2 regions of the Streptomyces sp. NPDC093801 genome follow, and region 2 is predicted to be linked to the other one. Evidence: riboswitches for the same ligand, from Rfam matches in the RefSeq annotation. Region 2 holds a riboswitch; the other holds the start of a gene.
What was found. Region 2 has a riboswitch for cobalamin ahead of AB0469_RS01625 (CoA-acylating methylmalonate-semialdehyde dehydrogenase). Riboswitches for the same ligand answer to the same signal wherever they lie in the genome.
Positions count from the first base shown of each region.

Region 1: it holds a riboswitch for cobalamin, as region 2 does, so the genes downstream of both, AB0469_RS06070 (CoA-acylating methylmalonate-semialdehyde dehydrogenase) here and AB0469_RS01625 (CoA-acylating methylmalonate-semialdehyde dehydrogenase) in region 2, are expected to answer to the same signal.

Region 1 is NZ_JBFBDP010000004.1:165,979-185,017, reverse strand. It holds gene AB0469_RS06075 (cobalamin-binding protein) at 146-1,066, opposite strand; cobalamin riboswitch at 1,115-1,300, shown strand; gene AB0469_RS06070 (CoA-acylating methylmalonate-semialdehyde dehydrogenase) at 1,493-2,992, shown strand; gene AB0469_RS06065 (acyl-CoA dehydrogenase family protein) at 2,989-4,143, shown strand; gene AB0469_RS06060 (enoyl-CoA hydratase/isomerase family protein) at 4,140-5,240, shown strand; gene mmsB (3-hydroxyisobutyrate dehydrogenase) at 5,237-6,151, shown strand; gene AB0469_RS06050 (enoyl-CoA hydratase) at 6,148-6,924, shown strand; gene AB0469_RS06045 (S1 RNA-binding domain-containing protein) at 6,975-7,829, opposite strand; gene AB0469_RS06040 (CbtB-domain containing protein) at 8,171-8,398, shown strand; gene AB0469_RS06035 (CbtA family protein) at 8,413-9,246, shown strand; gene AB0469_RS06030 (bifunctional 2-methylcitrate synthase/citrate synthase) at 9,329-10,465, opposite strand; gene prpB (methylisocitrate lyase) at 10,483-11,388, opposite strand; gene AB0469_RS06020 (MmgE/PrpD family protein) at 11,388-12,908, opposite strand; gene AB0469_RS06015 (short-chain fatty acyl-CoA regulator family protein) at 13,092-14,522, shown strand; gene AB0469_RS06010 (hypothetical protein) at 14,542-15,243, opposite strand; gene AB0469_RS06005 (short-chain fatty acyl-CoA regulator family protein) at 15,298-16,713, opposite strand; gene aceA (isocitrate lyase) at 17,094-18,377, shown strand; gene aceB (malate synthase A) at 18,494-19,039, shown strand, end outside.
Region 2 is NZ_JBFBDP010000001.1:343,654-354,969, forward strand. It holds gene aceB (malate synthase A) at 1-1,227, opposite strand, end outside; gene aceA (isocitrate lyase) at 1,342-2,628, opposite strand; gene AB0469_RS01615 (short-chain fatty acyl-CoA regulator family protein) at 3,013-4,416, shown strand; gene AB0469_RS01620 (cobalamin-binding protein) at 4,426-5,340, opposite strand; cobalamin riboswitch at 5,396-5,574, shown strand; gene AB0469_RS01625 (CoA-acylating methylmalonate-semialdehyde dehydrogenase) at 5,769-7,268, shown strand; gene AB0469_RS01630 (acyl-CoA dehydrogenase family protein) at 7,265-8,419, shown strand; gene AB0469_RS01635 (enoyl-CoA hydratase/isomerase family protein) at 8,416-9,501, shown strand; gene mmsB (3-hydroxyisobutyrate dehydrogenase) at 9,495-10,415, shown strand; gene AB0469_RS01645 (enoyl-CoA hydratase) at 10,412-11,188, shown strand.

The DNA of each region.
Region 1 (19,039 bases), on a different contig from region 2:
CATTCGATTGTGAGCCCCGCCGTGTGGGCCGGAGCAGAACGCATCGTACGGTCTGGTGGGGGTGCGCCGGAAGCGGATCCCGAGAGATGATCGCGTGAACACATCGGCTCCGTCCCGGCGAGCCGCCTTCGGCCGGAAGGGGGCGCTACGCCCCGCCCAGCCGCCGTGCCTCCGCCTCGGTCACCGGGTCTCCGGCCTGCGCCCCGTGCAACACGTGGGCGAGTACTTCGGCACCCCGGACCACGCGCGGACCTGGCCGATTGAAGTAGGCGGGGCCGTCCAGCACCCACACCTCGCCCGCCCGTACGGCGGGCAGCTCCTCCCAGTCCGGCAGCGAGGTGAGCAGGTCGAGCTCCGTCAGGGTCCGCTCGGGCGGGAACCCGCACGGCAGGACGAGGACCACGTCCGGGCGTGCCTCGCGTACCGCCTCCCACGTCATCGGCCCGGTGTGCTCGCCCGGCCCGGCCAGTAGCGGCTCGCCGCCCGCCGCGGCGATCTGTTCGGGTACCCAGTGGCCGGCGGGCCACAGCGGGTCGAGCCACTCGACGGCCACCACCCGCGGCCTCGGCCAGCTTGCCACGGCGCGTCGGACCCCGGCGAGCCGGCCGAGCAGCTCCGTGCGCCGCCGTTCGGCCGTTTCCCGGACTCCCAGCAGGTCGCCCACGGTGACCAGGCAGTCCAGGACGTCGTCCAGGGTCCTCGGTTCCAGGCTCAGCACGCGCGGTCCGGCGTCCATGAGGCGCACCGCCCGGGAGACGCCCTCGTAGGACACCGCGCAGACCCGGCACAGGTCCTGGGTGAGCAGGACGTCGGGTGCGAGCGCCGCGAGTGCCTCCGTGTCCAGGGTGTAGAGCGAGGAGCCGCTGTGCGCCGCGCCACCGACCGCGGCGGAGATTTCCCGGCTGCTGAGTGCGTCCGCGTCGAATTCGGCGCGGGTGACCACGGGCACGGAGGCGACCGTCGCGGGAGGCCAGTCGCATTCGTGGGTGCGTCCGACCAGGTCGGCGGCGAGTCCGAGGTCCGCCACGATGTCCGTGGCCGCGGGGAGCAGGGAGACGATGCGCATGCCACGACTCTAGGCCCGCCCGAGCGGTGGGTCTGGACTTACTAGGACGTCCAACTATATGTTCGTGGCACAAGGTCCGCGGTGCAGGGAAGCCGGTGAGAAACCGGCACGGTCCCGCCACTGTGACCGGGGAGTGTGCTGCCATCCACACGCCACTGACGAGGTCTGTCGGGAAGGCGGGCGGCGCGCGGTGATCCGGGAGTCAGGATACCGGCCGCGGATGTTCCGTGTTGTCCACGAGGATGGAGCAGACACGCATGACACCGGTTTGTACCCACGACCCTGGTGATCCGGCGGAGCGCGCGCACACCGATTTCGCGCGCTCGTAGTTCTCACGGCTTCCCCGCAGCGGCGCACCCCTACCCGGGTGCGGTCCGCCGGCCTGCCGTGCCATCCCCGGATCCAACCTGACGAGAGCAGGCATCCATGGTCCGTGAACTCACCCATTTCATCGGCGGAAAGCACACCACCGGTTCCTCCGGGCTCTTCGCCGACGTGTACGACCCCAACACTGGCGCCGTCCAGGCCCGGGTTCCGCTCGCCGGGCGCGCCGACACCGAGGCCGCCATCGCCAACGCCGAGGAGGCGCAGGCCGAGTGGGGGCAGTGGAACCCCCAGCGGCGCGCCCGTGTCCTGATGCGCTTCCTCCAGCTCGTCGAGGGTGAACGCGAGAGCTTGGCCCGGCTGTTGTCGGCCGAGCACGGCAAGACCGTCGCCGATGCCCACGGCGACCTGCAACGCGGCCTGGAGGTGGTCGAGTTCGCGGCAGGTATCCCGCACCTGCTCAAAGGCGAGTTCACCGACAACGCGGGCACCGGGATCGACGTGCACTCGCTGCGCTCCCCGCTCGGTGTCGTCGCCGGGATCACCCCCTTCAACTTCCCCGCGATGATCCCCCTCTGGCAGGCCGCGCCCGCCCTGGCCTGCGGCAACGCGTTCATCCTCAAGCCCTCCGAGCGCGACCCGTCCGTACCGCTGCGCCTCGCGGAACTCTTCCTGGAGGCCGGCCTGCCGCCGGGCGTCCTCAACGTGGTCAACGGCGGGAAGGAAGCCGTCGACACCCTCCTCGAAGACCCCCGCGTCCAGGCACTCGGCTTCGTCGGCTCCACTCCGATCGCCGCGCACATCTACGCCACCGCAGCCGCGCACGGCAAGCGCGCCCAGTGCTTCGGCGGGGCCAAGAACCACATGATCGTGATGCCGGACGCCGACCTCGACCAGGCCGTCGACGCCCTGATCGGCGCCGGCTACGGCTCGGCCGGCGAACGCTGCATGGCCATCTCCGTCGCCGTCCCCGTCGGCGAGGAGACCGCCGACAAGCTGGTCGCCGCCCTGAAGGACCGCATCGCGACCTTGAAGATCGGTCGCTCCGATGACCCTGACGCGGAATTCGGCCCTCTGGTGAGCCGCGACGCCCTCGACCGGGTCCGCCGCTACGTCGACATCGGCGTCAACGAGGGAGCCGAACTCGTCGTTGACGGACGCGGTTTCGCTCTGGAAGGTCACGAGAACGGCTTCTTCGCCGGCGCGTCCCTCTTCGACCGTGTCTCCCCACAGATGAGGATCTACCGCGAGGAGATCTTCGGCCCCGTCCTGTCCGTGGTGCGGGCCGCAGACTTCGAGGAGGCGCTGCGCCTGCCGAGCGAGCACCCGTTCGGCAACGGCGTGGCGATCTTCACCCGGGACGGGGACACCGCCCGCGAGTTCTCCCGCCGGGTCAACACCGGCATGGTCGGCGTCAACGTGCCGATCCCCGTCCCCGTCGCCTACCACACCTTCGGAGGCTGGAAGAAGTCCGGCTTCGGCGACCTGAACCAGCACGGCCCGGACTCGATCCGCTTCTACACCCGCACGAAGACCGTCACCTCGCGCTGGCCCTCCGGGGTCAAGGAGGGCGCGAGCTTCACCATCCCGACGATGGGGTGAGCGCGGTGACCACCACCCTCACCGAGGACCAGCTCGCCCTGGCCGAGGTCACCCTCGACTTCGCGCAGGAGCAGCTCGCCCCCCATGCCGTGGCCTGGGACCAGGACAAGCACTTCCCCGTCGACGTCATCCGCCGGGCGGCCGGACTCGGTCTCGCCGGCGTGTACGTACGCGAGGAGCAGGGCGGTTCCGGCCTCTCCCGCAGCGACGGCGTCCTCGTCTTCGAGACCCTCGCGACGGGCTGTCCGTCCATCGCGGGCTACCTCTCCATCCACAACATGGTCGCCTGGATGATCGACCGCTACGGCGACGACGCCCAGCGCGCCCGCTGGCTGCCCGGCCTCTGCTCCGCGACGACCCTGGGCAGCTACTGCCTGACCGAACCGGGCGCGGGCTCGGACGCCGCCGCGCTGCGCACCCGCGCCGAACGCCAGGGCGACCACTACGTGCTGACCGGGGTCAAGCAGTTCATCTCCGGTGCCGGCGCCTCGGACGTCTACGTGGTCATGGCCCGGACCGGCGAGCCGGGCCCCGGCGGGATCTCCGCCTTTGTGGTCGAGCGCGAGGATCCGGGAGTCTCCTTCGGCCCCAATGAACGGAAGATGGGCTGGAACGCGCAGCCGACCCGTCAGGTGGTCCTCGACGGTGTTCGCATTCCTGCCGACCGGCGGCTCGGCGCGGAGGGCGATGGCTTCCGCATCGCCATGAACGGCCTCAACGGCGGCCGGCTCGGCATCGCTGCCTGCTCGCTCGGCGGGGCGCAGAGCGCCCTCGATCGCTCGCTGTCCTACCTGGCCGACCGCGAGGCCTTCGGCGCCCGTCTGCTGGACGCGCAGGCGCTCCAGTTCCGGCTGGCCGACATGGCCACGGAACTGGCCGCCGCCCGCGCGCTGGTCCGCCAGGCCGCCGAGGCCCTGGATACCGGGGATCCGCTGGCTCCGCGGCTGTGCGCGATGGCCAAGCGGTTCGCCACCGACACCGGGTACGCGGTGGCCGACGCGGCCCTCCAGCTCCACGGCGGATACGGATACCTGAGCGAGTACGGCATCGAGAAGATCGTCCGCGACCTGCGGGTCCATCAGATCCTGGAAGGCACGAACGAGGTCATGCGCGTCATCGTCGCGCGCGGACTCACGGAGACCCTGCGATGACCAACGAAGCCCCTCACGACCACGACAACGACCGCGACCACGTCCTCCTGCGCACCGAGGGACGTGCTGCCTACCTCACCCTCAACCGCCCCAAGGCCCTCAACGCCCTCAGCCATCCGATGGTGCTCCGCATCGAGCAGGCCCTCACGGCCTGGGCGCAGGACCCCGGCATCGAAGTGGTCGTCATCGACGGCGCCGGCGGCCGGGGCCTGTGCGCGGGCGGGGACATCCGCGCGATCTACGAGGACGCCCGTACCGGTGGCACCGCCTCGGCGGACTTCTGGCGCGACGAGTACCGGCTCAACGCGCTGATCGCCCGCTACCCCAAGCCCTACGTGGCCCTCATGGACGGCATCGTCATGGGCGGCGGAGTGGGCGTCTCCGCCCACGGCAGCGTCCGCATCGTCACCGAACGCTCCAAGATCGCCATGCCCGAGACCGGCATCGGGTTCGTCCCCGACGTCGGCGGCACCTACCTCCTCGCCCTGGCTCCGGGGGAGCTCGGCACCCACCTGGCACTCACGGGAGCCCCGGTCGGCGCCGCCGACGCGCTGCTGTGCGGGCTCGCCGACCACTTCGTCCCAGCGCAGGCGCTGCCCACGCTGTCCCGGGAGCTGGCCGTGGACTCCGTACACGAAGTGCTGCAGCGGCACGTGCAAGAGCCTCCCGCAGGGACCCTCGTCCCCGCGCGCGGCGAGTGGATCGACCACTGCTACGCCGCCGACACCGCCGAGGAGATCGTGGCCCGGCTCCTGGCCTCGGGCTCGTCCGCCGCGAAGGACGCGGCGGACACCCTGCTGTCCAAGTCGCCGACGGCGGTCAAGGTTACCCTGGCCGCACTGCGCGGGGCCCGGCAGCTGGGGCCGCTGGAGCGGGTGCTGGACCAGGAATACCGCGTCTCGTGCGCGGCACTGTCCTCGCCCGACCTGGTGGAGGGCATCCGCGCCCAGGTCATCGACAAGGACCGGAACCCGCGGTGGTCCCCGGCCACGCTGGAGGACGTCACCCCCGCGGAAGTGGACCGCTACTTCGCCCCGCTCGACGCGAACGAGCTCGGGCTCGTCGCGACCACTTCGTCGCAGGAGGTCGTCTGGTGAGCAGCACCGTCGCATTCATCGGGCTCGGACACATGGGCGGGCCCATGGCCGCCAACCTCGTCAAGGCCGGCCACCGCGTCCTCGGCTTCGACCTCGTGCCCGAGCTGCTCGCCGCCGCTGCCGCCACCGGCGTCGAGCCGGCGCCCTCCGCCGCGGAGGCCGCCGCCGCGGCCGACGTGGTGATCACCATGCTCCCCGCCGGCCATCACGTCCTCTCCCTCTACCGGGAACAGGGTCTCCTGGCCGCAGCCCGGCCCGGGACCCTGTTCGTCGACTGCTCCACCATCGACGTGGCCGACGCGCGGACTGCGCACGAGGCCGTCGTCGCGGCCGGCCACCGGGGGCTGGACGCCCCGGTGTCCGGGGGAGTCGTGGGCGCGGAAGCCGCGACCCTCACCTTCATGGCGGGCGGAGGGGAAGCCGAGTTCGCTGCTGCCGAACCACTGCTCGGAGCCATGGGGAAGAAGGCCGTGCACTGCGGTGCGGCAGGATCCGGCCAAGCCGCGAAGATCTGCAACAACATGATCCTCGCCGTCTCCATGATCGGGGTGAGCGAGGCCTTCGTCCTGGCCGAGAGCCTCGGCCTGGATCACCAGGCGCTGTACGACGTCGCCTCCACCGCCTCGGGCCAGTGCTGGGCCCTGACCGTCAACTGCCCCGTCCCCGGCCCCGTCCCGACCAGTCCGGCCAACCGTGACTACCGGCCGGGCTTCGCCGCCCCGCTGATGGCCAAGGACCTCGGGCTCGCCGCGAACGCTCTGCGCGCCGGCGGAGTGGACGCACCGCTGGGACTCAAGGCCGCGCAGATGTACGCAGACTTCGCCGAGGGGGAGGGTGCGGGACTGGACTTCTCAGCGATCGTCCGCACGCTCCGTCCCGGTGTACCGAACCAGATGGGAAACCCCGCATGACCACCTACGAGACCATCCTGCTCGAACGCAAGGGCCGCGTCGCCGTCCTCACCCTCAACCGGCCCGAGGCACTCAACGCCCTCAACCTCCAGGTGATGACGGAGGTCGTGGCGGCCACCGAGGAGCTGGACCGGGACCCGGAGGTCGGCTGCATCGTGCTGACCGGTTCCGCGAAGGCCTTCGCCGCCGGCGCCGACATCAAGGAGATGCGCCCGCAGTCCTACATGGACATGTACCTCTCCGACTGGTTCACGGCCTGGGACCGGCTCGGCCAGGTCCGCACCCCCACGCTCGCCGCCGTCTCCGGCTATGCGCTGGGCGGCGGCTGCGAACTGGCCATGCTCTGCGACATCCTGCTCGCCGCCGACACCGCGAAGTTCGGCCAGCCCGAGATCAAGCTCGGAGTCATCCCCGGCATCGGCGGCTCCCAGCGCCTGACGCGCGCCGTCGGCAAGGCCAAGGCCATGGAGCTCTGCCTGACCGGCCGCACCATGGACGCCACCGAAGCCGAACGCGCCGGGCTTGTCTCCCGGATCGTGCCCGCGGACGAACTGCTCGCCGAGGCCCTCGCCGTGGCGACGACGGTCGCCGAGATGTCCAAGCCGGTCGCGATGATGGCTAAGGAGGCGGTCAACCGCGCCTTCGAGACCACCCTCGCCGAAGGCGTCCGCTTCGAACGCCGCCTCTTCCACGCGGTGTTCGCCACCGCCGACCAGAAGGAGGGCATGTCCGCCTTCGTGGACAAGCGCCCGCCGCACTTCACACACAGCTGACCGCGTGCAGCGTTCGGTGGACGGCAGGCCAGCCGTCCACCGAACGCTGGTCACCGTCCTGGACGCGGCTCGTCAGTCTGGCGTTCCAGGGTCCTACAGGACCTGGCGGACAGGGAGAGCCGTTGGCGAGCCAGGTCGACCGCGACGATCCGTACCGTGATCTCATCACCTTCGCGGACGATCCGAGCGGGATCGTCGACGGGCGCGTCCGCCAGCTCGGTGTTGTGTACGAACCCCTCCACACCCTCGGCCAGACGGACGACTGCCCCGAACGACAGCAAGGTGGTGACCCGCCCGACCGCGGTCTGGCCGATTCGCTCCCTGAACGGTACGAGAGGGTTCGTCTGGAGCGCCTTCAGGGACAACTGAACCTGCCCTCGGCGCCTGTTCACGTCGAGGATCTCCCCTACGACGGGCTGTCCGACCGTGACCACATCGGCCGGCTCGTTGATCCAGGCCCAGGTCAGTTCGGGCCCGCGAATGAAGCCCGTGCACAGACCGTCCGGCTCGTCGTCGAGGTTCACGAAGACTCCGTAAGTGTGGACGCTACGCACCCGGCCCCTGTGGATGGCACCACGTCGGAGGCTCAAGAGGAAATCTCGCAGAGCCAGGTCCTCACAGGCGGAGGCCGACCCCCAGACGTACTCGTGCTCGCGGTCGATCTCGAAAACCTCGAAGGTGAGCCGCTGGCCGATGCCCACCACCTTGGACGGATGTTCAGACAGGTGGAGTGATAGATCTCGGCTGAGGATGCGCGCTGTGACTGGCTTGGCGCCCGAGAATCCGTCCATTTCAACGAGCACTTCGTGGTCCGAGATGTTGACGACTCGACCCGTGCGGATTTCGCCGGCACGGATGGCGTCGAAGGGGTTGTTGGCTCCGTCCTGCAATGGGGCATCGGTCATGATGATCACCCTATGATCCCGGGCTGTTCAGCACACCGCAGTGGGGGCGTCTCCTTGGTGAGCGCGCGATCCGCCCCTGCCGGAGCCGAGCGTCTTGCGCAGCGGACAGCCTCTGTGATCAGGGACTCATCCGCTTGGTCGGACCGGTCGCACGCTGTAGCCTCACGCCGACATTTCCATATAGCGACGACGGCGAGACGGAAGCCCGGTGTGAATCCGGCATGGTCGCGCCACTGTGTGCTGCGGCGACACCTTCCGGGTGGCGGCGCGGCGAGTCAGACCCGAGGACCGTCGTCCTGCACCACCGTATGGGACGCGTTGTTCCCCGAGGAGGTTCCATCATGGCCGAGGCTGTCGCTTCCGCTGCCATACCCGCCACCGCCCTGTCGCCGTCGGCTCCGCTGCCCGTGCGCGCGGTCCTGCCCTGGGCGCTGTTCGTCGGCCTGCTGATGCTCGTGGCCCTGTACTTCGTCGGTGCGGAGCAGGGCGCGACCGCCGTGTTCTCCGGCGAGGGCGTCCACGAGTGGGTCCACGACGGCCGCCACCTGCTCGGCTTCCCCTGCCACTGAGAGGCACACGCACCATGTACGCCTCCACTGTCAGAGGTCTGCTGGTCCGCGGCATGCTCGCGGGCCTGATCGCCGGACTGTTCGCCTTCGCTGTCGCCTACGTCGTCGGTGAGCCGCCGGTTCGGGGTTCCATCGCCGTCGAAGAGGCCACGGCCGCCAAGGAAGCCGCCCCCGCCGCCCCCGCCGCCGGTCACGCCGGTCACGGCGCGGCCGCTGCGCCCGCCGAGGAGGAGGAAGAGCTCGTCAGCCGGCCGGTCCAGTCCACCGTCGGCCTGGCCACCGGTGTCCTGGTCTACGGGGTCGCGCTCGGCGGCATCGCCTCCCTCGCGTTCTCCTTCGTCCTTGGCCGTGTCGGCGGGTTCAGCCCGCGGGGCACCGCCGCACTGACGGCCGCCGGTGCCTTCACCACCGTCTATTTCGTACCGTTCCTGAAGTACCCGGCCAGCCCGCCGGCCGTCGGGAACCCGGACACCATTGGGCAGCGCACGACGCTGTTCTTCCTGATGATCCTGCTCAGCGTCCTGCTCGGCGTCGGCGCGATCATCCTGGGCAGGCGCCTGGCACCGCGCCTGGGTAATTGGAACGCGACCCTCACCGCGGGTGCGGGTTTCGTCGTCGCCGCGGCGCTGGCCTTCCTGGTGCTCCCGGACAACACCGACGCGGTCAAGCCCGAGTTCCCGGCAGCCCTGCTGTGGGAGTTCCGGGTCGCGTCGGTGACCGTCCAGGTCGTGATGTGGGTGGTGTTCGGGATCGTCTTCGGCGTCCTCGCCCAGCGGCTCCTGGCCCAGCGCACCGATCCCGCCGGTGCGCAGGCGACGGCTGCTCAGCCGGATCCGGTTCTCGGCTGATCGAGGGAACCTGCAGCCAGCCCAGAGCCCTGTCTCCCCGCACATGCGGGGAGACAGGGCTCTGGCCATTGCTGCCCGATCCTCAGACCGGCTGGGGGAGCGGGCGCTGATCCGGACCGTTGTAGATGCCCAGGGGGCGGATCAGTGCGTTGTGCGCGAGCTGTTCGGTGATGTGGGCGGTCCACCCGGTGACCCTGCTCATGACGAACAGCGGAGTGAACATGGGTACGTCGAAGCCCATCAGGTGGTAGGCGAGTGCGGCGGGGTAGTCCAGGTTCGGGTGGATGCCCTTGCGGCCGATCATCGCGTGGCGCAGGGCCGCGTGGAGTGCGGTGAGCCGGGTTACCTCCGGGCTCGCGGCCCGGGCGACGAGCCGGTCGGTGGCCTCCTGCATGATCGGAACGCGGGAGTCGCCGTGCTTGTAGACCCGGTGACCGAAGCCCATGATCTTGCGCTTGTCCGCCAGGGCCCGGTCCAGCCAGTCAGCGGCCTGCTCGGGGCCGCCGATCTCCCGCAACATATGCATGACCGCTTCGTTGGCGCCGCCGTGCAGGGGGCCCTTCAGCGCGCCGATCGCCGCCGTGACCGCGCTGTAGAGGTCGGAGAGGGTGGAGGTGACAACGCGGGCGGTGAAGGTCGAGGCGTTGAAGCTGTGTTCGGCGTAGAGGATCATCGAGATCTCGAAACAGCGGACCACCTCGGGGGCCGGGACCGCGCCGAAGCACATGTGGAAGAAGTTCTCCGCGTATCCGAGCTCCGGGTCCGGCTGGATGGGATCTTCCCCGAGCCGTCGCCGGTGGTCCGCGGCGACGACCACCGGCAGTTTGGCGAGCAGGCCCAGCGACTTGGTCAGATGTCCGGCGGCGCCCTCCTCGTCCTCGGTGGGGTCCTCCGCGCCGAAGAAGCTGACAGCGGTGCGGAGCACGTCCATGGGGTGGCAGGTCCGGGGCAGGCCGGCCAGCAGTTCGGCCGTGGTGCGGTCGAGCGGGCGCAGGGCCCGCTCCCGGGCCCGGAACCGCTCCAGCTCTCCGGCGTCCGGCAGCTCTCCGTGCCACAGCAGGTACGCGACCTCCTCGAAGGAGCGGTGCGCGGCCAGCTCCTGCACCGGATAGCCGCGATACGTCAGGGAGTTGGTTGCCTCGATCACCGTGGAGATCGCGGTGGTGTCGACGACGACACCGGCGAGGCCACGGTGGATCTCAGGGGTGGTGGCGGTCATGGCTCACTCCGGTGGGGTCAGGTGCCGGGCGGCAGGGTGAAGTCGAAGACGCTTCCGTCGAAGGCGGTGTACGCCTCGTAGTCGAGGACCTCGTACAGGCGGGAGCGGGTCTGCATGCGGGGGAGGAGGGACTCCTGGGTCCCCTCCTGCGCGATCGTGCGCAAGCCCTCCTCGACCGCGCCCATGGCGAGGCGGAAGAGGGTCACGGGGTAGATGACGAGGTTGTAGCCGAGGTCCTCGAGGGCGCGGGCAGGCAGCAGCGGGCCCTTGCCGAACTCGGTCATGTTGGCCAGCAGCGGTACGTCGACGGCCTTGCGGAAGGCCTCGAACTCGACCTCGCTGCCCAGAGCTTCTGGGAAGATCGCGTCCGCTCCGGCGTCCACGTACGCCTTGGCGCGGTCGATCGCCGCCTCCAGACCTTCGACGGAGCGGGCGTCGGTGCGTGCCATGAGGAGGAAGTCGGGATCGCGTCGGGCGTCGACGGCTGCCCGTACCCGACGCCGCATCGCATCGAGGGGGATGAGCGCCTTGCCGTCGAGGTGGCCGCAGCGCTTCGGATTGACCTGGTCCTCCAGGTGGAGGCCGGCCAGGCCCGCGTCCTCCATGAGCTGGACGGTGCGGGCGACGTTCAACGGTTCGCCGAAGCCGGTGTCGGCGTCGACGAGGGCGGGCAGGTCGGTGGTCCGGGTGATCTGCTGGGCGCGGGCCGCGACCTCGGTCGAGGTCGTCAGGCCGATGTCGGGCAGCCCCAGGTCGGCGGCGAGTACCGCTCCGGAGAGGTAGACGCCGTCGAAGCCGGCCTCTTGGATGAGGCGGGCCGAGTACGGGTTGATCGCGCCGGGCATGCGCAGCAGCCGCCCCGAGGAGAGCTGTTTCCTGAAACTCCGGCGCCTGGCGGCGGGTGTGGTGTGGGTGTGGAGCATCAGAACAGTCCCTTCGGGAGCGCCCCGTCGTACGCGGCGGTCCGGCCCGTGTCGAGCGTGGGGAACAGGTCCGCGAGCCCGTCGGTGTCCAACTTCGCGAGCCGGCCGGCGGCGTCGAGGAAGCGGTCCTGGGCGCCGGCCGTGACAATGCCTTCGGTCAGGGTGCGGAACTTGCCGGTGTAGGCGGCTCGGTCGAAGGGTCGCGCGCCGGCCGGGTGCGCGTCGGCGACACCCAGCTCGTCCTCGATGACGCTGCCGTCGTCGAGGGTGACGACCAGGCGTCCGCCGAAGGCCCGGCGCTCCGGGTCGGGGTGGTGGTAGCGGCGGGTCCACTCGGGGTCCTCGACGGTGGAGATCCTCTTCCACAGCTCGACGGTCGCGGGCCGCTGGGCGCGCTCGGGGGCGTAGGACCGCTCGTGGTGCCAAGTGCCGTCCTCCAGAGCGACGGCGAGGATGTACGGGATGGAGTGGTCGAGGGTTTCGCGGCTGGCCGTCGGGTCGTATTTCTGGGGGTCGCCGGAGCCGGAGCCGATCACGTGGTGGGTGTGGTGGCTGGTGTGCAGGACGGCCTCGCGGATTGCGGTGGTCGGGCCGGTCTTCTCGCGCATCCGGCGGGCGAGGTCGATGATCGCCTGCGCCTGGTACTCGGCGGAGTATTCCTTGGTGTAGGTGTCGAGGATCGCCCGCCGGGATTCTCCGGGGGCGGGTAGTGACACGGTGTAGGCGGCCTGCGGTCCGTTCAGCATCCGGGCGAGGAAGCCGTCCTCCCCCTCGTAGATGGGGGAGGGGGAGCCTTCGCCGCGCATTGCACGGTCGACGGCCTCGATCGCGGCCTTTCCGGCGAAGGCCGGGGCGTAGGCCTTCCAGCTGGAGATCTCTCCCTTGCGGGACTGCCGGGTGGCCGTTGTGGTGTGCACCGCCTGCTGGACAGCCTGGTAGACCGTCGCCGTGTCGAGGTCCAGCATCGCCCCGAGCCCGCAGGCGGTGGCGGCACTCAGGTGGGCCACGTGGTCGATGCGGTGCTCGTGCAGGCAGATGCCGCGGACCAGGGCGACGTGGACCTCGTAGGCGGCGATGATGCCGCGCAGGAGGTCGGCGCCCGAGCGGCCGGTGTGCTGGGCAACGGCCAGCAGGGGCGGGATGTTGTCGCCCGGGTGGGAGTAGTCGGCGGCCAGGAAGGTGTCGTGGAAATCGAGCTCGCGCACGGCCGTGCCGTTGGCCCAGGCCGCCCATTCGGGGGAGACCCGTACCTCCGGCGGCAGCCCGAAGACGGAGGCTCCGGGTGCTGCCCGGTGGGGTACGGCCTGGGCCCGGGCCACCGCGACCGGGCGGCGCAGCAGGGAGGCCACGGCCACGGAGGCGTTGTCCACGATCCGGTTCACCGCCATGTCGGCGGCCTGAGGGTCGAGGGAGGCGGCCGGCTTGGTGCCGGTGGCCGCCTCGGCCAGCTTCCAGGCGAGCTGCCGCTCGCGCGGAAGGCGGTCGGCGCTGGGATGGACGCGTACCTCGTGCTCGATCACGGAACTCCTCGGGTGCGGAAAGCGAAGGTTTCGATGCCTCAGCTTTCCCCGCATCCGGAGCCGATGCGACAGCTCCAACCTGCGGAATCAGTACCGTCGAATCCTGCGAATCTGCGAATCTTGCGAAAGGGGCGAGTGCTACCTTCGCAAGAGAGGAACGGGTGGAAGGAACGCTGTCGCCACATGGGACGTACGGCCGGACGCAAGATCTACGCCCACGCGAAACTGCGCAGGCTGCGCCGTGAGCGGGGCATGAACCAGGTGGAGCTGGCCCATGCCCTGGACCTGTCCACCAGCTACCTGAATCAGATCGAGCACAGCCAGCGGCCTCTCACCGCCCCTGTCCTGCTGAAGATCGCCGAGGTGTTCGGGGTCGACCCCGAATTCTTCTCCGAAGCCGACGAGGAACGCCTCACCACCGATCTGCGCGCCGCCCTCGCGGACGAAGCCGGCGGGGTCTCGGTGGCCTCCGAGGAGATCGCGGACATGGCCCGGGACCACCCGGACATCGCGAAGGCCCTCGTCGCGCTCCACCACCGCTACCGCGACGCGGCCGAGCAGGTCGCCGCCCTGGCCCCGCCGGGGGACTCGACGGTCGTGGTGCGCGCCGAACCGCACGACGAAGTAAGGGACTTCTTCTACGCCCACCACAACCATTTCGACGCACTCGACACCGAAGCGGAAGCCGTCGCATCGACCCTGGGCGGCGGCTCCGTGTCCCGCACGGCGGACCGCCTCGCCGAAGTTCTCGCCACCCGGCACGGAGTGACCCTCTACGACGGCGCTCCGGACTGGTCCTCGGACGCCCGCCGCTTCGATCGCGAACGCGGCCTGCTGTTCCTGTCACCCTGGCTGACCGACGCACAACGTGCCTTCCAGCTCGCCACCCAACTGGCACTGCTGGCGCACGGGCCGCTGCTCGACTCCCTGGTGGCCGACACCGAGTTCGATTCTGACGCATCTTCCGGACTGGCCAGGGTCGGACTGGCGAACTACTTCGCGGGCGCCCTCTTGATGCCCTACGGGGCCTTCCGGGCGGCGGCCGAGGAACTGCGCTACGACATCGAGCTCCTCCAGGCCCGCTTCGGGGTCGGCTTCGAGACGGTCTGCCATCGGCTGAGCACCCTGCAACGCACCGGACAGCGCGGAGTTCCGTTCTCGTTCCTGCGCGCCGACCGGGCCGGAAACATCTCCAAGAGACAGTCCGCGACCGACTTCCACTTCTCCCGCCTCGGCGGCACCTGCCCCCTGTGGACGGTCTACGAGGCGTTCTCCGCTCCGGGCCGGATCCTGACCCAGGTGGCGGAGATGCCCGACGGCAAGAAGTACTTCTGGATCGCCCGCACCGTGACCCGCGGAGGCTACGGACATCGCGCCCGCCGGGCCGAGTTCGCCGTTGCGTTGGGCTGCGAGCTCCGCCACGCGTCCCGGCTCGTCTACGCCGAAGGCCTCGCGGTGACGGATCAGGCGGCCGCGACCCCGATCGGGCTCGGCTGCCGGATCTGCGAGCGCCGCGACTGTGCCCAGCGGGCCAGGCCGCCGGCCGGGGGCCGCCTCGCGGTCGACCCCGACCGGCAGACGTACGTTCCCTACCCGGTGTTCAAAAGCGGGTGATCCGGCGCCCCGGATGGTCTTACTTCCTGCCCAGCACCTCCGCGTACGCGGTGAGCTCGCCTTCCTGGTCCCAAGTCAAGTGCCGGATATCCCAGATCAGCGAGGCGGTGTCGACCACCTCGGGCGCCGGTTCGCGATGCTCGCCGGACGGGCGGATTCCGGTCAGGTGGGCCAGCACGGCGACCCGGATGCCGAGTGTTGCCGCGAAGCCGTCGAGCATCTCCGCATCGAGTTCCTTGGCACCTCGTCCCACCGCGCCGATGGTCGAGGCCGCCTTGCACACACCGGACATCAGGCACATCGCCTTGGCCGCCCCCGACCAGTTCAGGTTGCGGAGCGCGAGCATCCGCAGGAGGAGCGAGCCGAAGCCCGGTGGATACTGCTCGTACGGGCGGGGCTGCCGAGGCGTGAGCGTGCCCGCCGGCGCGGTCATGGAGCGTGCACGGGTGCGCAGCAGCTGCCTGCCGGACGGGGGCAAGGCAAGGGAACGCGACACCAGGGAACTGGAGGCGCTGGCCGTCTCGTCGAAGAGCCATGCGGTCGCGGGTACGGGTAGGTCCGCGACGAGCAGCAGGTCGTGGGTGTGCAGCCCGGTCCGTTGCGCGAGGTCGTCAAGGAACTGATCGGTCGGTGGACATGCGGGCGGGAGACCGACCGCTTCCGCGAGGCGCGCCAGTCGTACGTCGGGTTCGGGATATGTCGAGGGTTCCATGACCACCACGGCTGGTAGGGGCTTCGGGGCGTGTCCGCGCTGCCTGGGTCGACCCCAGGTGCGTCAGCTGCGGGGGGACGAGGGGGCGCCCATGACGGGGTACGGGACGAACGTGCTGCTGTTCTCGTCCACGGCGAGGGCACGCCCGAGCGGGGGGACCGCCCGCTGCGGGCAGTCGAGGCGCTCGCAGAGACGACAGCCCATGCCGATCGGGGTCGCGGCCGCCGTGTTGTCGAGGTCGAGCCCGTCGGCGTACACGAGCCGCGAGGCGTGTCGGATCTCGCAGCCGAGGCCGATCGCGAAGGTCTTGCCGGGCTCGCCCCAGCCGCCGCGGTGGCGGGTGACGGCGCGGGCGGTCCACAGGTACCGCTGTCCGTCGGGCATGGCGGCGACCTGGACGTGGATGCGGCCGGGGGCGCTGAAGGCCTCGTAGACGTTCCAGAGCGGGCAGGTGCCGCCCGCGCGGGAGAAGTGGAACCCTGTGGCTGATTGCCGCTTGGACATGTTCCCGGCCCGGTCGACCCGGACGAAGGAGAAGGGGACCCCGCGCAGCCTGGGGCGTTGCATGGTGCTGAGGCGGTGGCAGACGGTTTCGTAGCCGATGCCGAAGTGGTCGGTCAGGCGCTCGATGTCGTAGCGGAACTCCTCGGTGGCCGTGTGGAACGCGGTGTACGGGAGAATCAGCGCGGCGGCGAAGTAGTTGGCGATGCCGATCCGGGCCAAGGGGCGTGCCTCGGATCCGGCCGGGAAGTCCTCGGCGGCCAGCCGGTCGAGCTCGTCTCCGTATTCGAGGAGGGCGAGCTGGGTGGCCATCCGGAAGGCCTGCTGGCCGGGGCGGAGCCTGCTCGACAGGTGCAGGGCGCGGCCCTCGGCGTCGTAGTGGTGCAGCCTGTCGGAGTCCGCGGTGATCCTCACCCCGTGCCGGTCGGTGAGGCGGTGCGTCAGGGCGCGGATGACGTCCCCGGGGCGGATGCCGATCTCGCGGGCCAGGTCCTCGGCGGCGAGGTCGGTGTCGTGGAGGTAGTTCTGCCGCCGGTAGAAGAACTCGCGGATCTCCTCGTGGGGAGAGCGCGGCGCCTCCGCCGGACCCCCACGGCCTTCGGCCGCGTCGGCGAGCCGCTCCGCCAGGAGCTGGCCGCGTCGCCCGAGGTCCAGCAGGACGGCGGCGACCGCGGGCATCCGGGTGGCCAGCTCGGCCAGGTCGGAGGAAGAGACACGGGCTTCGGCGACCTCCTTGGCCAGAGCCTCGCGAAGGTCGGCCACCATGCGGCTGGTGTCGCGCTCCGAGAAGAACCCCGGGTCCACCCCGAAGGCCTCGGTGAGGCGCAGCAGCACCGGAACGGTGAGCGGGCGGGAGTCGTGTTCCATCTGGTTCAGGTAGCTGGGCGAGATGCCCAGAACCCTGGCCAGGTCGGCCTGCGTCATGCGCCGCTCTTCACGCAGCCGCCGCAGCCGTGCTCCCGCGTAGGTCTTGCTCACCGGACTCCTCCACCGTCGGACGGGTCCCGTCAGCATACGGCGACCTGTACCCATCGGTAACCTTCGCAAGGTTGGCAATTTCAGCCTCGAAGATTCGCAAACCTTGGCAGCCGTCCCTCCTTGATGGCACCCAGTGCCAATGCCAGAGTCAGTCCTGCGGCCAGCCGGAACCGGTGGCCGGGAAGGACCTCAGAACTTCGATTCATGCCCTAATTTCGATGCTCTGGCGCGTCCGCTCCTGGCGGATCGGCAGCATTGCTCAGCTCCAGCCCACGGGCGGGTTCGGCGGCCGCACCTTCTTCACTAGGCACAGAGTGCCAATGCGTGGATCCCTACCGGGGGCATTGGCAAGACAAGCGACGACGGAAACGGTGACGGTCATGGCAGAGGCGAACAAGGCGGCGGCCGAGCAGCTCAAGCAGCGCTGGGCGGACGACCCGCGGTGGGCGGGCATCGAGCGGACGTACTCCGCCGAGGACGTGGTCCGCCTGTCGGGCAGCGTCCGCGAGGAACACACCCTGGCCCGGCGCGGCGCCGAGCGCCTGTGGCGACAGCTCCACGAGCAGGACTACATCCACGCGCTCGGCGCCCTCACCGGCGGCCAGGCCGTCCAGCAGGTCCGAGCGGGCCTTCAGGCGATCTACCTGTCCGGCTGGCAGGTCGCCGCCGACGCCAACCAGGCCGGACACACCTACCCGGACCAGAGCCTGTACCCGGTCAACTCCGTCCCGCAGGTAGTGCGTCGGATCAACAACGCCCTGCTGCGCGCCGACCAGATCGCCACCGCCGAGGGCGGCACCGACACGACGGACTGGCTCGCGCCGATCGTCGCCGACGCCGAAGCCGGCTTCGGCGGACCGCTCAACGCCTTCGAACTCACCAAGGCGATGATCGCGGCCGGCGCCGCGGGCATCCACTACGAGGACCAGCTGGCCTCCGAGAAGAAGTGCGGCCACCTCGGCGGCAAGGTCCTCGTGCCGACCTCGCAGCACATCCGCACCCTGAACGCGGCCCGCCTGGCCGCCGACATCGCGGACACCCCGACCCTGATCATCGCCCGTACCGACGCCCTCGCCGCCACACTGCTGACCAGCGACGTCGACGAGCGCGACGCCGAGTTCTGCACCGGCGAGCGCACCGCCGAGGGCTTCTACCACGTACGCAACGGAATGGCACCGGTCATCGCCCGCGGCCTGGCCTACGCCCCGTACGCCGACCTCATCTGGGTCGAGACTGGCACCCCGGACCTGGCCCAGGCCCGCGAGTTCGCCGAGGCGATCCACGCGCAGTACCCGGACCAGATGCTGGCCTACAACTGCTCGCCGTCCTTCAACTGGAAGGCCGCCCTGGACGACGACCAGATCGCCAAGTTCCAGCGTGAGCTCGGCGCCATGGGCTACCGCTTCCAGTTCATCACCCTCGCCGGTTTCCACTCCCTCAACCACGGCATGTTCGACCTCGCCCGCGGCTACGCCGAGCACGGCATGACCGCGTACGTGGACCTCCAGGAGCGGGAGTTCGCCGCCCAGGCGCAGGGCTTCACGGCCGTCAAGCACCAGCGCGAGGTCGGCACCGGCTACTTCGACCTGGTCTCCACCGCGGTCAACCCCGCCTCCTCCACCACGGCGCTCGCCGGTTCCACCGAGGAAGAGCAGTTCCACTAGAACCTCCGCTCTTCGTCCAACCGGGTACAGCCCGGCGCTCTGCCGCTCACCGTCCGACGGCGCCCGAGGGGGTTCTCCTCGGGCGCCCGCCGCCCACCGCTGAGGAGAAGAACCTCATGTCACGCACGCCCCTGATCAGCAGCGTCCGGGTTCTCGGCGCGCCGGCTGAGCGCCACGAGGAGATCCTGACTCCCGAGGCCCTGGAGTTCATCAGCCGGCTCGACGCCGCCTTCGCGGACCGCCGCCTGGAAATCCTCAAGGAACGCCGACGCCGCTCTGCCCACCTGGCCTCCGGGACGCCGCTGGACTTCTCCCGCGCCACGGCCGCTGTCCGCACCGACACCGACTGGCGCGTGGCCCCGCCGGCCCCCGGCCTGACCGACCGCCGAGTGGAGATCACCGGCCCGCCGGAGCGCCGTATGGCGATCAACGCGCTGAACTCCGGGGCCAAGGTCTGGATGGCCGACTTCGAGGACGCCACCGCACCCACCTGGAACAACGTCATCGGCGGCCAGCTCAACCTGCTCGACGCCATCGAGCGGCGCATCGACTTCACGACTCCCGAGGGCAAGGAGTACCACCTCGGCGCGGACCTCGCGACCATCATGGTCCGCCCGCGCGGCTGGCACCTGACCGAGGAGCACCTGGAGATCGACGGCCGG
Region 2 (11,316 bases):
GCGGCGGACGGACAGCAGGTCGGCGGCTCGGACGTGGACGTCCTCGCGGGACCGGTCGAGCTGGTGCGGCCTGCCGTCGAGGACCGCGTCGAAGACCTCGCGGCAGACGGGGACGAGCGCCGGGTGGGCGACCCAGGAGCCGTCGAAGCCGTCCTCGGCCTCGCGTTCCTTGTCCAGCCGGACCTTGGCGAGGGCCGCCGTGTTGGCGTCGGGGTCCTTGGCCGGCACGTGGGCGGCCATGCCTCCGATGGCGTGCGCGCCGCGCTTGTGGCAGGTGCGGACGAGGAGTTCGGTGTAGGCGCGCATGAAGGGTGCGGTCATCGTGATCTGGGCGCGGTCGGGGAGCTGGAAGTCGGTGCGGTGGCCGAAGGTCTTGATGATGCTGAACAGGTAGTCCCAGCGGCCGGCGTTGAGGCCGGCACTGTGCTCGCGCAGGGCGTGGAGGATCTCCTCCATCTCGAAGGCCGCGGTGATGGTCTCGATGAGGACGGTGGCGCGGATGGTGCCGCGCGGGATCCCGAGGAGTTCCTGGGCGAGGACGAAGACGTCGTTCCACAGGCGGGCCTCGCCGGCGTTCTCCAGCTTGGGGAGGTAGAAGTACGGGCCGTGTCCGGCGTCGATCTGACGCTGCGCGCAGTGGAAGAAGTACAGGCCGAAGTCCACGAGCGACGCGGGGACGGGCCGTCCGTCGATCTCCAGGTGCTCTTCGAGGAGGTGCCAGCCCCGGGGCCGGACGACGATGGTCGCCAGGTCCTCGCCGAGGCGGTACTCCTTGCCCTCGAGCGTGGTGAAGTCGATGCGGCGCTCGATCGCGTCGAGCAGGTTGAGCTGGCCGCCGATGACGTTGTTCCAGGTGGGGGCGGTGGCGTCTTCGAAGTCGGCCATCCACACCTTGGCACCGGAGTTGAGCGCGTTGACCGTCATCCGGCGGTCCGGCGGGCCGGTGATCTCCACCCTGCGGTCCTCCAGGCCCGGGGCCGGTGGGGCCACGCGCCAGTGGGGGTCGGCGCGGACGGCGGCGGTGGCGATGGAGAAGTCCAGCGGGGAGCCTGAGATGAGGCGGTCCTTGCGGCGGAGCCGCTCTTTGAGGATGTCGGCGCGGCGGTGGGCGAAGGCCGCGTCGAGGCGGCCGATGAAGTCGAGCGCCTCCGGGGTGAGGATCTCGTCGTGGCGGTCGCCGGGTGCCGCAAGGACGCGGACCTGGTGCGTGGTGGCGGTGGTGGTCATGCGGTCTCCTGACGAGGCGACGAGGGTGGGGCGGGAGCCGGACGGAGACGGTCCTCCGGCTCCCGCTGAACACGGGCCTCCGGCCACGGCCGGGCCGGGAGGGGGCAGAGCGTCCTAGTGGAACTGCTCTACCTCCGTGGAGCCGGCGAGGGCGGTGGTGGAGGAGGCCGGGTTGACGGCGGTGGAGACCAGGTCGAAGTAGCCCGTGCCGACCTCGCGCTGGTGCTTGACGGCGGTGAAGCCGTGCTGCTGGGCGGCGAACTCGCGCTCCTGCAGGTCGACGTAGGCGGTCATGCCGTGTTCGGCGTACCCGCGGGCGAGGTCGAACATGCCGTGGTTCAGGGAGTGGAAGCCGGCCAGGGTGATGAACTGGAACTTGTAGCCCATCGCGCCGAGCTCCCGCTGGAACTTGGCGATCTGGTCGTCGTCCAGCGCGGCCTTCCAGTTGAAGGACGGCGAGCAGTTGTAGGCGAGCATCTGGTCCGGGTGCCGGGCGTGGATCGCCTCGGCGAACTCGCGGGCCTGGGCGAGGTCCGGGGTGCCGGTCTCGACCCAGATGAGGTCGGCGTACGGGGCGTAGGCGAGGCCGCGTGCGATGACGGGGGCCATACCGTTCTGCACCCGGTAGAAGCCCTCCGCGGTGCGCTCGCCGGTGCAGAACTGCGCGTCGCGGTCGTCGACGTCGCTGGTCAGCAGGTTCGCGGCGAGGGCGTCGGTGCGGGCGATGATCAGGGTCGGGGTGTCCGCGATGTCAGCGGCCAGACGTGCGGCGTTGAGGGTGCGGATGTGCTGGGACGTGGGGACGAGGACCTTGCCGCCGAGGTGGCCGCACTTCTTCTCCGAGGCCAACTGGTCCTCGTAGTGGATGCCCGCTGCACCGGCCGCGATCATCGCCTTGGTGAGCTCGAAGGCGTTCAGCGGGCCGCCGAAGCCGGCCTCCGCGTCGGCGACGATCGGCGCCAGCCAGTCCGTCGTGTCCGAGCCGCCTTCGGCGGTGGCGATCTGATCCGCCCGGAGCAGCGCGTTGTTGATCCGACGGACCACCTGGGGGACTGAGTTGACCGGGTAGAGGGACTGGTCGGGGTAGGTGTGTCCAGCCTGGTTGGCGTCGGCGGCGACCTGCCAGCCGGAGAGGTAGATCGCCTGAAGGCCGGCGCGGACCTGCTGGACGGCCTGTCCGCCGGTGAGCGCGCCCAGGGCGTGGACGTAGTCGAGGTCGTGGAGCTGCCGCCACAGCCGTTCGGCGCCTCGGCGGGCGAGGGTGTGCTCCTCGCGGACGCTGCCGGAGAGCCTGACGACGTCCTCGGCGGTGTAGGTCCGCTCGATGCCCGCCCAGCGCGGGTCCGTCGCCCACCGCTGCTTCAGCTGCTCGGCCGCCGCCGTCGTGTTCGTGTCTGCCATGACCGTCACCGTCTCCATGAATCGCTTGGTCTGCCAATGCCGCGTCCGTCGCGACGAGAGATTGGCACTGTGTGCCGTGTTCTTGGGTTTGCGGCCGCCGGCCCCCACCTGGGGAGGAGCTGGGCAATGCTGCAGGTCAGCCGGGGCGGACGGCCGGAATCTCCGACGTCAGGGCGCGAGTCGGGCTCCGTCCAGTCGGCCCGGCCGCCGGGGGTCCGGCGGGCCGCACGACAGACTCTGACAGCGGCACGCAGTGCCATCAATGCCGCACATCTGCCAACTTCTGCGAATCTTCTGCGGCCGAATTGCCAAGCTTGCAAAGGTTGGCGTGGGCAGGATCGTGCGTACGCTGAAGCCCTGGCGGGAGCGGCTGAAGGAGCCCAGGTGAGCAAGACGTACGCGGGAGCGCGGCTGCGGCGGCTGCGCGAGGAGCGCCGGATGAGCCAGGCCGAGCTGGCCCGGGTCCTGGCCATCTCCCCCAGCTACCTGAACCAGATGGAGCACGACTCCCGGCCATTGACCGTGCCTGTCCTGCTGCGGCTGACCGAGGCGTTCGGCGTGGACCCCGGCTTCTTCTCCGAACGCGACACCAGCCGGCTGGTGGCCGATCTGCGCGAGGCACTGGCGGGCGAGATCGCCGGGGCCCGCGTCTCTTCTTCGGACCTCGCCGAGCTCGCGACCCGGATGCCGGCGGTGGCCTCCGTCCTGCTGGACCTCGGTCGGCGCAGCCAACTCCTGGCCGAGCGGCTGGCCGACACCGCCGACGGCCGGGACGGTGGACCGGCCGCGCCGCGTTCACCGCACGAGGAGATCCGCGAGTTCTTCTACCGCCGCCAGAACTACCTCCACGACACCGACGTCGCCGCCGAGGGCCTCGCCCGGGAGATGGGCATCCGCCCGGGAGAGGTCGTCCGGCTGCTGTCGAAGCGCCTGGCCGACCACCACGGGATCCGGCTCACCTCGGACTCCGACCGCCTGCACCACTTCGATGCCGGAACGCGGGTCCTGCACCTGTCCGGTCGGCTCCGCCCCGGCCAGCAGGCGTTCCGCATAGCCACCCAGCTGGCGCTCCTGGAACACGGGGACGAGCTGGACCGGCTGGCCGCCGAGGACTTCGATCCGGGCTCCCCCGCCCACAGCCTGGCCCGCATCGGCATCGCCAACTACTTCGCCGCCGCACTGATCCTCCCGTACCGCGCCTTCCACACGGCCGCCGAAGAGTTCCGCTACGACATCGAACGCCTCACCGACCACTTCGGCCTCGGCTACGAGACCGTCTGCCACCGCCTGAGCACCCTGCAACGTCCCAGGCTGCGCGGGGTGCCGTTCTCCTTCGTGCGGGTCGACCGGGCCGGGAACATGTCCAAGAGGCAGTCGGCGACCGGGTTCCACTTCTCCCGCGCGGGCGGCACCTGTCCGCTGTGGAACGTGTACGAGGCCTTCGCCGCGCCCAGCCGGATCCACGTCCAGGTCGCCGCCATGCCCGACGGCCAGCGTTACCTGTGGACCGCCCGGGCCGTCACCCGGCACCGCGGCGGCTGGGGCGAGCCCGGCAAGACCTTCGCCATCGGGCTTGGCTGCGAGATCCGGCATGCGTCCCGGCTCGTCTACTCCGACGGCCTCGACCTGGACAACGCCTCCGCCGCCACCCCCATCGGCATGGGATGCCGGCTCTGCGAACGCCTCGACTGCCCCCAGCGCGCCGTCCCGCCCCTCGGCCGGACACTCACCGTTGACGAGAACAGCAGCACGTTCATCCCCTACCCCGTCGCCCGGGACCGGGGCTGAGGATCCGGCTCACCGCAGCCGCCGAGCCTCCGCCTCGGTCACCGGGTCCCCCGCCCGTACGCCGTGGAGCACGTGGGCGAGCACCTCGGCGCCGCGGACCACGCGGGGGCCCGGCCGGTTGAAGTACGCAGGTCCGTCCAGGACCCACACCTCGCCGGCCGCCACGGCGGGCAGTTCGTGCCAGCCCGGCTGGGCGGTGAGCAGGTCGAGCTCCGTCATGGTCCGCTCGGGCGGGAAACCGCACGGGAGCACGAGGATCACGTCCGGGCGGGCCTCGCGTACCGCCTCCCACGTCATCGGCTTGGTGTGCTCACCGGGCTCGGCCAGGAGCGCTTCGCCGCCGGCCGCGGCGATCTGCTCCGGTACCCAGTGGCCGGCGGGCCAGAGCGGGTCGAGCCACTCGATGGCGACGACCCGGGGCCGCGCTCGCCCCGCCGTGCGGCGCCGGACCTCGGCCAGGCGGCCACGCAACTCCGTGCGTCGCCGCTCGGCAGCCTCCCCCACCCCCAGCAGCTCGCCCACCGTGACCAGGCAGTCCAGTACGTCGTCCAACGTCCGCGGCTCCAGGCTCAGCACCCGGGGGCCGGCGTCCATGACGCGCACCGCGTGGGAGACCGCCTCGTAGGACACCGCGCAGACCTGGCAGAGGTCCTGGGTGAGCAGGACGTCCGGTGCGAGGGCGGCGAGCGCCTCCGTGTCCAGGGTGTAGAGCGAGGATCCACTGTGTGCCGCGCCGCCCACCGCGGTGGAGATCTCCCGGCTGGTGAGCACGTCCGCGTCGAATTCGGCCCGGGTCACGACGGGTACGGAGGCGACCGCTGCGGGCGGCCAGTCGCATTCGTGGGTGCGTCCGACCAGGTCGGAGACGAGTCCGAGGTCCGCCACGATGTCGGTGGCCGCCGGGAGCAGGGAGACGATGCGCATACGGCGACTCTAGGCCCGCCCGAGCGGTGAGTCTGGACTTACTAGGACGTCCAACTATATGTTCCTGGCACAAGGTCCGCGGTGCAGGGAAGCCGGTGTGAATCCGGCACGGTCCCGCCACTGTGACCGGGGAGTGTGCTGCCATCCACACGCCACTGACGAAGTCTGTCGGGAAGGCGGGCGGCGCGCGGGGATCCGGGAGTCAGGATACCGGCCGCGGATTGTTCCCGCGTTTGTCCACGAGGATGGAGCAGACACGCATGGCACCGGTTTGTACCCACGACCCTGGTGATCCGGCGGAGCGCACGCACACCACTTCCGTGCGCTCGTAGTTCCCACGGCTTTCCGCAGCGGCACACCCCCATCAGGGTGTCGTCCGCCGGTCTGCCGTGCCATCCCCGGATCCAACCTGACGAGAGCAGGCACCCATGGTCCGTGAACTCACCCATTTCATCGGCGGAAAGCACACCACCGGCACCTCCGGACTCTTCGCCGACGTGTACGACCCCAACACCGGCGCCGTCCAGGCGCGCGTGCCCCTGGCCGGGCGCGCCGACACCGAGGCCGCCATCGCCAACGCCGAGGAGGCGCAGGTCGATTGGGGGCAGTGGAACCCTCAGCGACGCGCCCGCGTGCTGCTGCGCTTCCTCCAGCTCGTCGAAGGCGAACGCGAGAGCCTGGCCAGGCTTCTGTCTTCCGAGCACGGCAAGACCGTGGCCGACGCCCACGGCGACCTGCAACGCGGCCTGGAGGTGGTCGAGTTCGCCGCCGGGATCCCGCACCTCCTCAAGGGGGAGTTCACCGACAACGCCGGAACCGGCATCGACGTGCACTCCCTGCGCAGCCCGCTCGGCGTGGTCGCCGGCATCACGCCGTTCAACTTCCCCGCGATGATCCCGCTGTGGCAGGCCGCGCCCGCGCTGGCCTGCGGGAACGCGTTCATCCTCAAGCCGTCCGAGCGCGATCCGTCGGTACCGCTGCGGCTCGCGGAGCTGTTCCTGGAGGCGGGACTGCCGCCGGGCGTGCTCAACGTGGTCAACGGCGGCAAGGAGTCCGTCGACACCCTCCTCGAAGACCCGCGCGTCCAGGCCCTCGGCTTCGTCGGCTCGACCCCGATCGCCGCGCACATCTACGCCACCGCCGCGTCCCACGGCAAGCGCGCCCAGTGCTTCGGCGGCGCCAAGAACCACATGATCGTGATGCCGGACGCGGACCTCGACCAGGCCGTCGACGCCCTCATCGGCGCCGGCTACGGCTCGGCGGGCGAGCGCTGCATGGCCATCTCCGTCGCCGTACCCGTCGGCGAGGAGACGGCCGACCGGCTGGTCGCCGCCCTCAAGGACCGCATCGCCACCCTGAAGATCGGCCGGTCCGACGACCCGGAGGCCGACTTCGGGCCGCTGGTCAGCCGGGACGCCCTCGACCGGGTCCGCCGCTACGTCGACATCGGCGTCAACGAGGGAGCCGAACTCGTCGTCGACGGCCGCGGGTTCACTCTGGAAGGCCACGAGAACGGCTACTTCGCCGGCGCCTCCCTCTTCGACCGGGTCACCCCGCAGATGCGCGTCTACCGCGAGGAGATCTTCGGCCCCGTCCTGTCGGTCGTCCGAGCCGCCGACTTCGAGGAGGCCCTGCGCCTGCCGAGCGAGCACCCGTACGGCAACGGAGTGGCGATCTTCACCCGCGACGGGGACACCGCCCGCGAGTTCACACGCCGCGTCAACACCGGCATGGTCGGCGTCAACGTCCCCATCCCGGTACCGGTCGCCTACCACACCTTCGGCGGCTGGAAGCGCTCCGGATTCGGCGACCTGAACCAGCACGGCCCGGACTCGATCCGCTTCTACACCCGCACCAAGACCGTCACCTCGCGCTGGCCCTCCGGGGTCAAGGAAGGCGCGAGCTTCACCATCCCGACGATGGGGTGAGCGCCGTGACCACCGCCCTCACCGAGGACCAGCTCGCCCTGGCCGAGGTCACCCTCGACTTCGCCCAGGAGCAACTGGCCCCCCATGCCCTGGCATGGGACCAGGACAAGCACTTCCCCGTCGACGTCATCCGACAGGCCGCCGCCCTCGGTCTCGCCGGTGTGTACGTCCGCGAGGAACACGGCGGCTCGGGCCTGTCACGCAGCGACGGCGTCCTCGTCTTCGAAACCCTCGCCACCGGCTGCCCGTCCATCGCCGGCTACCTGTCCATCCACAACATGGTCGCCTGGATGATCGACCGCTACGGCGACGACGCCCAGCGCGCCCGCTGGCTGCCCGGCCTGTGCTCCGCGGCGACCCTGGGCAGCTACTGCCTGACCGAACCGGGCGCGGGATCGGACGCCGCCGCGCTGCGCACCCGCGCGGAGCGGCAGGGTGACCACTACGTCCTGACCGGCGTCAAGCAGTTCATCTCCGGTGCCGGATCGGCCGGCGTGTACGTGGTCATGGCGAGGACCGGCGAGTCGGGCCCGGGCGGGATCTCCGCGTTCGTCGTCGAACGCGAGGACCCGGGGGTCTCGTTCGGGCCGAACGAACGGAAGATGGGCTGGAACGCCCAGCCGACCCGCCAGGTCGTCCTCGACGGCGTCCGCCTCCCCGCCGACCGGCGGCTGGGCTCGGAGGGCGACGGCTTCCGCATCGCCATGAGCGGCCTCAACGGCGGCCGACTCGGCATCGCCGCCTGCTCGCTCGGCGGCGGCCAGAGCGCCCTGGACCGGTCGCTGTCCTACCTGGCGGACCGCGAGGCCTTCGGCAGTCGGCTCCTGGACCGCCAGGCGCTCCAGTTCCGGCTGGCCGACATGGCCACCGAGCTGGCCGCCGCCCGCGCCCTGGTCCGGCAGGCCGCCGAGGCCCTCGACACGGGCGATGCGCTGGCCCCGCGACTGTGCGCGATGGCCAAGCGGTTCGCCACCGACACCGGGTACACGGTCGCCGACGCGGCCCTCCAGCTGCACGGCGGCTACGGCTACCTCAGCGAGTACGGCATCGAGAAGATCGTCCGCGACCTGCGCGTCCACCAGATCCTGGAAGGCACCAACGAGGTCATGCGCGTCATCGTCGCGCGCGGACTCACGGAGACCCTGCGATGACCAACCACACACCGACCGATCACGACCACGTCCTCACCCGCACCGAGGACCACGCCGCCTACATCACCCTCAACCGCCCCAAGGCACTCAACGCCCTCAGCCACCCCATGGTGCTCCGCATCGAGGAGGCACTCACGGCCTGGGCCGACGACCCTGCGATCGAGCTGGTCGTCATCGACGGCTCCGGTGACAGGGGCCTGTGCGCCGGCGGGGACATCCGTGCGATCCACGAGGACGCCCGCACCGGCGGCACCGCCTCGGCGGCCTTCTGGCGCGACGAGTACCGGCTCAACGCCCTGATCGCCCGCTACCCCAAGCCGTACGTCGCCCTCATGGACGGCATCGTCATGGGCGGCGGCGTCGGGATCTCGGCCCACGGCAGCGTCCGCATCGTCACCGAACGCTCCCGCGTGGCCATGCCCGAGACCGGCATCGGCTTCGTCCCGGACGTCGGCGGCACGTACCTGCTGGCCCTCGCGCCCGGGGAACTCGGCACCCACCTGGCCCTCACCGGCGCACCCGTCGGCGCCGCCGACGCACTCCTGTGCGGGCTCGCCGACCACTTCGTCCCCTCGGCCGACCTGCCCGCCCTGGCCCGAGAGCTGGCCGCGGAACCCGTACACGCCGTACTGGAGCGGTACGTACGGCAGCCGCAACCCGGCGCCCTCGCCCCGGCGCGCGAGTGGATCGACCATTGCTATTCCGCCGACACCGCCGAGGAGATCGTCGCCCGGCTGCTGGCCTCGGGGGAACCCGCCGCCAAGGCCGCGGCGGACACCCTCCTGTCCAAGTCCCCCACGGCGGTCAAGGTCAGCCTGGCCGCGCTGCGCCGGGCCCGCCGACTCGGACCGCTGGAACGCGTCCTGGAACAGGAATACCGCGTCTCCTGCACGGCGCTGTCCTCCCCAGACCTCGTCGAGGGCATCCGCGCCCAGGTCATCGACAAGGACCGCACCCCGCACTGGTCCCCCGCCACCCTCGAAGAGGTCAGCCCCGCCGCCGTGGACCGGTTCTTCGCCCCGCTCGACGCGCACGAGCTCCGGCTCGGCGCGACCGCTCCGTCTCAGGAGGTCGTCTGGTGACCAGCACCACCGTCGCGTTCATCGGGCTCGGCCACATGGGCGGCCCGATGGCCGCCAACCTCGTCAAGGCCGGCCACCGCGTCCTCGGCTTCGACCTCGTACCCGAGCTGCTGGCCACCGCCGCCGCCCACGGGGTCGAACCCGCTCCGTCCGCAGTCGGAGCCGTAGCGGACGCCGAGGTGGTGATCACCATGCTGCCGGCCGGCCACCACGTCCTCGCCCTCTACCGCGAGCTAGGCGTCCTGGCCGCAGCCCGGCCCGGCACCCTGTTCGTCGACTGCTCCACCATCGACGTCTCCGACGCCCGGGCCGCCCACGAGGCCGCCGCCGCGGCCGGTCACCGGGCACTGGACGCCCCGGTGTCCGGCGGGGTGGTGGGTGCTGAGGCGGCCACGCTCACCTTCATGGCGGGCGGCGGACCCGAGGAGTTCGCCGCCGCCGAGCCGCTGCTCGACGCCATGGGCAAGAAGGCCGTGCACTGCGGCACGGCAGGCGCCGGCCAGGCGGCGAAGATCTGCAACAACATGATCCTCGCCGTCTCGATGATCGGGGTCAGCGAGGCCTTCGTCCTCGCCGAGAGCCTGGGCCTGGACCACCAGGCCCTCTACGACGTCGCTTCCACGGCATCGGGCCAGTGCTGGGCCCTGACCGTCAACTGCCCGGTCCCCGGCCCCGTTCCGGCCAGCCCCGCCAACCGCGAGTACCGCCCCGGCTTCGCGGCCCCGCTCATGGCCAAGGACCTCGGCCTCGCCGCCAACGCCCTGCGGGCTGGCGGGGTGGACGCGCCCCTGGGCCTCAAGGCTGCCGAGCTCTACGCGGCGTTCGCCGCGGGCGACGGCGCGGAGCTCGACTTCTCGGCAATCGTCCGCACCCTCCGACCGGCCGGACCGAACCAGAACGGAACCACCACATGACCACGTACGAGACCATCCTCCTCGAGCGCAAGGGACGCGTCGCCGTCCTGACCCTCAACCGGCCCCAGGCGCTCAACGCCCTCAACCTCCAGGTCATGACCGAGGTCGTGGCCGCCACGGAGGCACTCGACCGGGACCCTGACGTCGGCTGCATCGTCCTCACCGGCTCGGCGAAGGCGTTCGCGGCCGGGGCGGACATCAAGGAGATGCGCCCGCAAAGCTACATGGACATGTACCTCAGCGACTGGTTCACCGCGTGGGACCGGCTCGGCCAGGTCCGTACACCCACCCTCGCCGCGGTCTCCGGGTACGCCTTGGGCGGCGGATGCGAGCTGGCCATGCTCTGCGACATCCTTCTTGCCGCCGACACCGCGAAGTTCGGTCAGCCCGAGATCAAACTCGGTGTCATCCCCGGCATCGGCGGCTCCCAGCGCCTCACCCGCGCCGTCGGCAAGGCCAAGGCCATGGAGCTGTGCCTGACCGGCCGCACCATGGACGCCGCCGAGGCCGAGCGCGCCGGGCTGGTCTCCCGGATCGTCCCCGCCGACGAGTTGCTCGCCGAAGCCCTCGCCGTGGCCACGACCGTCGCCGAGATGTCCAAGCCGGTCGCGATGATGGCCAAGGAGGCCGTCAACCGCGCCTTCGAGACCACCCTCACCGAAGGCGTCCGCTTCGAACGCCGCCTCTTCCACGCGGTGTTCGCGACCGCCGACCAGAAGGAGGGCATGTCCGCCTTCGTGGACAAGCGCCCGCCGCACTTCACCCACGGCTGAGCACACCGGGTGACCCGGGGCGGCACACCCACCGCCCCGGGCCGCCTGCCCCGCCGGGAGGAACAGGCCCATGCCGTCTCGCGTCCCGGGCACCACGTGTGATCAGGGACTCATCCGCTTGGACCAGC